Regions from separate parts of the Streptomyces sp. GL_140 genome, predicted to be linked through region 3. Evidence: riboswitches for the same ligand, from Rfam matches in the RefSeq annotation. Region 3 holds a riboswitch; each other region holds the start of a gene.

Region 1 (2,254 bases), 3.1 Mb from region 3:
GCCTCATGCGTTCCGGGAACGGCCGCCACAGACGCCCCCGACAGGTGCCCGCACTTGTCGTCACCGCCGGAGTCGCCGGCTCCGCGCTCGCCCTGCCGCTGCTTGCGGCCACCGGTGCGAGTGCCGCCGAGACCTCCACCTGGGACAAGGTCGCCGAGTGCGAGAGCGGTGGCACCTGGAGCGCGAACTTCGGCAGCGGCGCTTACGGCGGGCTGCAGTTCACCCAGGAGCAGTGGAAGAACGCCGGCGGGCTCGACTTCGCCGAGCGCCCCGACCTCGCCAGCCGGTCCCAGCAGATCGCGGTGGGCGAGCGGGTCCTGGCCTCCCAGGGCCCGCAGGCGTGGCCCCTGTGCGCGGCGCCGGCCGGGCTCTCGCAGCAGGGTCCCGCGGCCGAGGTGGACCCGGGCCTGCCCGGAGGCGGTGACGCCGCCTCGCACTCCGTGTCCCGCCCGGACGGCAAGATCCCGTACCTCGGGACGCCCCGGCCCTCCACGGACTTCGGGGCCCCGACCCCCGCGGCCCCGACTCCGACCCCCTCCCCTTCGGGCACGCCGTCCTTCCTGCTGCCCGACTACCCGCTGCCCGTCATGCCGCTGCCGGAGCCGCCGACGACGACTCCGGGGCTCCCGGGCGACCCGACGGCGCCCGTGACGCCCACGGACCCGACGGCCCCCACCGTCCCGACCTCGCCGTCCACGGACCCGACCGCACCCGTGACGCCCACGGATCCGACGTCTCCCGCGCACCCGGCCGACCCGGCGGCGCCCACGACGCCGGCCGTCCCCGCCGATCCGGCGGCGCCCGCCCCGACCGCCGACCCGACCGTCCCGGCGACCCCGGGAGCCACCACGGACCCGGCCGCCCCGGCTGCCGGTGCCGGTAAGCACCGCGGCCCGGCCGCGGTTGAGGCGCCCGTCACGTCTGATGCCGCGTCGGACCCCGCGTACACGGTGAAGGAGGGCGACAGCCTTGCCACCATCGCGGACGCCAACGGAGTGAAGGGCGGCTGGAACGCGCTCTACAAGGCCAACGAGCAGGTCATCGGCGAGGACGCCAACCTGATCAAGCCCGGCCAGAACCTGGATCTAACGCACGAATAGCGACACTTGGGGCGCCCGGAACCACCTGATTGTCCGTTTTCCGTAAGTGAGACATGTGTCTCTTCCGGTCAACTGGCGTGTCCGGTCCGGAGGGTTCCGCAAACCCCGTCCTCACCTGCGCAAACGCCCCTGTGGAGAGCGCAAGTAGGCACCGTTTCTCCCCGATGTCCCTCGTTGAACATCGGGGGGAGACCTGTCTACCTTCTGAATCGCTCGCCACCGCGGGCTCCTTCGACCGCATCGCCGAATCCTGCCGGCGGACGGAGGGAACACTCGTCGCGCAAGCGCCGAAGGCAGGAGCGGGGGAACCAAGGTAGGCGCCGGAACCGGCCGTTGAGAGACGGTCACGGAACCGGCTAGGGGTTAAGACAGGCGCTAGGTCGCCTGGCCGGGCACTCACTCGCCCGAACCCGACAGCTCACCTCGAAGGCGTCGGTGAGGAGAACTCCATGCTGCTTTCCGCCAAGGGCAAGCACCGCCGCGGCTCCAAGGCCGTTCGGCTCGTCACGCTGGCCGGCGTCGCCGGTGTCGCCGTCGCGGCTCCGCTGATGGCCGCGGGCACCGCTTCCGCCGCGACCGCTTCCGAGTGGGACCGCGTCGCTTCCTGTGAGTCCGGTGGCAACTGGGCCATCAACACGGGCAACGGCTACTACGGCGGCCTGCAGTTCTCGTCGTCCACGTGGGCCGCGTACGGCGGCAAGGCGTACGCCGCGCAGGCCAACCAGGCTTCCAAGTCCCAGCAGATAGCCATCGCCGAGAAGGTCCTCAAGGGCCAGGGCAAGGGCGCCTGGCCGTCCTGCGGCGTCGGCCTGTCGAACGGCGCCTACACCGGTGGCGGCTCGACCGAGACCGCCCCGAAGAAGACCGAGACGAAGAAGCAGGAGAAGAAGGCCGAGCCGAAGAAGGAGACCAAGCGCTCCGAGGCCTCGACCACCAACCGCTCCGAGCGTCCGGCCGCCACCTCCAAGCCGAAGACCGAGGCCCCCAAGACCGGCAACGGCTCCTACGAGGTCAAGTCCGGCGACACGCTGGGCACCATCGCCGAGGCGAACAACGTCTCCGGCGGCTGGGAGAAGCTCTTCGAGCTCAACAAGGACATCGTCTCGGACGCCGACCTGATCTTCCCGGGTCAGAAGCTGAAGCTCAGCTGAACC
Region 2 (2,254 bases), 710 kb from region 3:
TGCCGTCCCCCAGGACCTCGTGGAGCTGGCCGACCTCCCCGTCGCGCACCATCTTCCAGAACTCCCGCCCGTCGGCCGGGTCCGACAGCGGGATGTTCACGTTGCGCACGCCGGACAGCTCGACGTCCGCGCCCTCCAGCGCGTGGTCGGCGCCGTTGCGGAAGTCGAAGACGGTGTGCAGACCGAGCGATTCGAGGAACTCCGCGTCAGTTTCAGTGGCATGTGCGAGATGTCCGCTTCGGAACAGTCGTCCCGACTTGACCTTCCGGCCGTCGGTGGTCGGCAGCCCGCCCACGTCACGGAAGTTGCGCACGCCGGTCAGTTCCGGCTCCGTCTGCGGGCTCTGGGGTATCCGCTGGGTCACAGGGGGCTCCTCTGTGTGGTCGTCGAGAGTGTCCGAATTACGCTACTTGGGAACAACTTGCCATAGCGACAGGCGAGATCGGACACCTCCCCGTGAGCCAGATCATACGGTGACCGTGAGTGCCTGATCATCAATGTCGAATTGCCTTGTCGGGGCGGCCGTTGAAGGCCGGGAATGGACACAGGGTGACCGGAATTCCGGCTGGCAGGCATTCCTGAGAATCATTCAGGGAATTCGTGACTTGTTCTGTGCGGCCGGACTCGATTACGTTCGCGATCGATCCGGACGGACCGCCTAATCCTGCCGCCGTCCGGCAACCGCACCCGACTATTCAGCGCGTGGCAGGAGCGGGGGAACCAGGTAAGCCGCTGTTCCCGATCCGTATCGGATCTTTACAACGGGACAGCTCGGGGTGAAGTCGTACATGCGCCGTTCGCCGGCGCGGATATGGCCGGACATCTCCCGTCCGAACCCGACAGCTCACCTCGCAGGCGTCGGAGAGGAATTCGCCATGACCGCAACGGGTAAGCACCGCCGCCCGAAGTCCCGCTCGATATCCCGCGGTTTCGCCGTTGCGGGCACCGGTGGCGCGGCCCTCGCGCTCCCGCTGCTCGGTGCCGCCGGCGCCCACGCGGCCGGCGTCCCGGCCGCGGCGCCCGCCGCCGTGCCGGTCCAGGCGGCACGGGTCGCCCAGGTTCCGGCCGCCCTCCAGGCCGCGCCGACCGCGGCGCAGGCCGCCCCCACCGTCTACACGGTCGTGCCGGGGGACTACCTCTCCAAGATCGCCGAGCGTGAGCACCTCACCGGTGGCTGGGAGCGGCTCTACGCGGACAACCGCGAGGCCGTGGGCTCCAACCCCTCGCTGATCCACCCGGGCCTGAAGCTGACGCTCGGTGCCACGGGCGCGGCGCAGCCGGCCGAGAAGCCCTCCCAGGCCTCGGCTGACGCCTCGTCGGACGACACCTCGGACTCCCCGTCGGGTGACTCCTCCGACGAAGGCTCCGCCGACGGGTCGGCGGCCGAGGCCCCGGCCGCGCCCGCCCCCAAGGCGGCCCCCGTCAAGCAGCAGGCCGCTCCGGCCTCCGCCGGGTTCGTCGCCCCGGTCGGCGGCGGCACCTCCACCCCGTACAAGGCCGCCGGCTCCATGTGGTCCAGCGGCTACCACACGGGTGTGGACTTCATCGCGAGCACCGGCACCACCGTCAAGGCCGTCGGCGCGGGCACGGTCGTCTCGGCCGGCTGGGGCGGTGCGTACGGCAACGAGGTGGTCATCCGCCACGCGGACGGCAAGTACAGCCAGTACGGCCACCTCTCCCAGCTGTCCGTCTCGGTCGGCCAGAGCGTCACCGCCGGGCAGCGCATCGGTCTCTCCGGCGCCACCGGCAACGTGACCGGCCCGCACCTCCACTTCGAGATCCGCACGGGGCCCTCGTACGGCTCGGACATCGACCCGCTGGCCTACCTGCGGTCGAAGGGCGTCAGCATCTGAGTCCGACCGTCGGCTCCGGCGGCGGGCGAGCGGTTGCGAGCGGTTGAGAGCAGCTGCCGGCCGGTGCGGACCGGGAACGTGCGTGCGGCCGGGACCCGAGGGGGGCCCGGCCGTATGTGCGTCCCGGTCGGTTCGTCGCCCCTCCCGCCTATTCCTCGTGCGACGGGTGGCAAAGATCACGGTCCGTCAAACCTTGGCTACGGTCGCGTAGGTCGTGCGCAGGGGTGAAGGATGTGGTCCCGTGGCAGCGACGACGACGACACTCAAGACCATCGGCTCGTACGCGGCGATCGGGGACAGCTTCACCGAAGGCGTCGGGGACCCGGGACCCGGGGAAACGTTTCTCGGCTGGGCGGACCGGCTGGCCGTACTCCTGGCCGATCAGCGCGAAGAGCACGACT
Region 3 (2,254 bases):
TTCCGCGGCCGTACGGGCCTTCTACGAGGCCCACGTACGCCCCGCGACCGCCACCGCGGTGATCGTCGGCGACCTGACCGGCATCGACCTGGACGCCGTCCTGGCCGACACCCTGGGCACGTGGACCGGTGACACCACCGAGCCCCTCCCGGTCGCGCCGATCACCGCCGACGACCGCGGCCGCGTGGTCATCGTGGACCGGCCCGGAGCCGTCCAGACGCAGCTGCTGATCGGCCGCATCGGTCCGGACCGCCACGACCGGGTCTGGGCCCCCCAGGTGCTCGGCACTTACTGCCTGGGCGGCACCCTCACCTCGCGCCTGGACAAGGTGCTGCGCGAGGAGAAGGGGTACACCTACGGCGTGCGCGCCTTCGGCCAGGTGCTGCGTTCCACCGCCGACGGCAAGGGCGCCTCGATGCTCGCCATCAGCGGCTCGGTGGACACTCCGAACACCGGCCCGGCGCTCGACGACCTCTGGAAGGTGCTGCGCACCCTCGCCGAGGGCGGCCTGACCGACGCCGAACGGGACGTGGCCGTGCAGAACTTGGTGGGCGTGGCCCCGCTGAAGTTCGAGACGGCCGCCTCGGTCGCGGGCACCCTCGCCGACCAGGTCGAGCAGGAGCTACCGGACGACTACCAGGCGCAGTTGTACGCGCGGCTCGCCGAAACGGGCACGGTGGAGGCCACTTCGGCGGTCGTCAACGCCTTCCCGGTGGACCGCCTGGTCACGGTGCTGGTGGGCGACGCCTCGCAGATCGAGGAGCCCGTACGGGCCCTGGGGATCGGCGAAGTGACCGTGGTCACCAACTGACCGGACGACGGGCGGCCGTTCACCGGCCGACAGAGGGGTTCAGGCGGCTTGTCCGCAGGGGCCCCTTTTGTCTGTTTAGTCGTGTGGTTGCTTGTATGTGGTGTGGCGTACGCAACAAAAAGGCGTGTCTGTTTGGCGATTGACTGATGATCCGCCTAGCGTCGGCCCTGCTGTCCGTCAGTTGTAACCGCCGCGCCCCGCGGCACCGGACAGCGATCGCCGAGTCCCCGTCAGGCGCGAGCCTGGGGAGCCGGGGACCCACATGTGTCCCTGGGGTGAATCGGACCGCCTCGCGAGAGGTGGCCCGTAGGAGACCTTCCTGCTCCGAACCCGTCAGCTAACCCGGTAGGCGAGAGGGAAGGAAAGGATCAACCCCTTCATGGCCTTTGGCAGTCGTGCCGCCGGCAAGCACCGTGGTTCCAGCCGTCTGAGCCGCAAGACCGCCGGATATGCCGGCATAGCCGCCGTCGTCACCACCGGTGTCGTCGGCTCCCTGGCCGGCCCGGCGTTCGCCGCGGACAAGGCCCCCTCCGTCGAGGACACCGGCCTGAACACCATCGTGGTGGCCGACGAACTCGCCGGTGAGATCCAGGCCCAGGCCCACTCCCAGCAGCGGGCCGCCGAGGCCGCCGCCGCCAAGGCGCAGGCCGAGGCCGACGCCAAGCAGCGCGCCGCCGAGGCCAAGACGAAAGCCGAGGCCCGCGCCAAGGCCGAGCGCGAGGCCGCCGAGCGCGCGGCCCGCGAAGAGGAGCGCAAGCGCCTCAACACCTTCGTGGCCCCGATCTCGGACTCCTACGTCAGCACCCAGTACCACGCGGGTGGCGGCATGTGGTCCTCCGGCAGCCACACCGGCATCGACTTCCACGCCGCCTCCGGCACCGAGGTGCACGCGGTCGGCGCGGGCACCGTGGTCGAGGCGGGCTGGGGCGGCGCGTACGGCAACAACGTCGTCATCAAGCACGCCGACGGCACCTACACCCAGTACGGCCACATGTCCTCGCTGAGCGTCTCCGTCGGCCAGCAGGTCACCCCGGGCCAGCAGATCGGCCTGTCGGGCTCCACCGGCAACTCCAGCGGCCCGCACCTGCACTTCGAGGCCCGTACCGGCGCCGAATACGGCTCGGACATCGACCCGGTCGCGTACCTGCGCGCCCACGGCGTCAACGCCTGACGCAGGCAGCAGGCAGCGGCCCGCACGGCGCCGCGCCGCGTCACGCATCTTCCCGAAGGCCCCGGCTCTATCCGAGCCGGGGCCTTCGCGTTGTGTGAATGTTTCGTATTTCCGGCCGCCCTCGGAAATTATCGTGTGTTGCAATAGAGTTGCAGCGCGCACAGCCATACGAAAAAGGCGGAGGTCCGGTCTTGCGTATTCCCGCGCACACGGTATGCACAGCAATCCGCGACGACATCGTCTCCGGGGTGTTCGGGCCCGGCGGCCGACTG

Evidence for each region. A riboswitch is a leader RNA that binds a small molecule or an ion and turns the genes downstream of it on or off. The one in region 3 is predicted to bind cyclic di-AMP.
Region 1: it holds a riboswitch for cyclic di-AMP, as region 3 does, so the genes downstream of both, AC3IYJ_RS15590 (transglycosylase family protein) here and AC3IYJ_RS30210 (M23 family metallopeptidase) in region 3, are expected to answer to the same signal.
Region 2: it holds a riboswitch for cyclic di-AMP, as region 3 does, so the genes downstream of both, AC3IYJ_RS33265 (LysM peptidoglycan-binding domain-containing M23 family metallopeptidase) here and AC3IYJ_RS30210 (M23 family metallopeptidase) in region 3, are expected to answer to the same signal.

The regions. Positions count from the first base shown of each region.
Region 1 covers NZ_CM174404.1:3,359,942-3,362,195, reverse strand. The annotation lists gene AC3IYJ_RS15595 (transglycosylase family protein) at 6-1,100, shown strand; cyclic di-AMP (ydaO/yuaA leader) riboswitch at 1,376-1,547, shown strand; gene AC3IYJ_RS15590 (transglycosylase family protein) at 1,550-2,251, shown strand.
Region 2 covers NZ_CM174404.1:7,147,861-7,150,114, forward strand. The annotation lists gene AC3IYJ_RS33260 (tyrosine-protein phosphatase) at 1-364, opposite strand, end outside; cyclic di-AMP (ydaO/yuaA leader) riboswitch at 679-873, shown strand; gene AC3IYJ_RS33265 (LysM peptidoglycan-binding domain-containing M23 family metallopeptidase) at 876-1,853, shown strand; gene AC3IYJ_RS33270 (SGNH/GDSL hydrolase family protein) at 2,095-2,254, shown strand, end outside.
Region 3 covers NZ_CM174404.1:6,433,844-6,436,097, forward strand. The annotation lists gene AC3IYJ_RS30205 (M16 family metallopeptidase) at 1-811, shown strand, start outside; cyclic di-AMP (ydaO/yuaA leader) riboswitch at 1,019-1,178, shown strand; gene AC3IYJ_RS30210 (M23 family metallopeptidase) at 1,191-1,982, shown strand; gene AC3IYJ_RS30215 (GntR family transcriptional regulator) at 2,174-2,254, shown strand, end outside.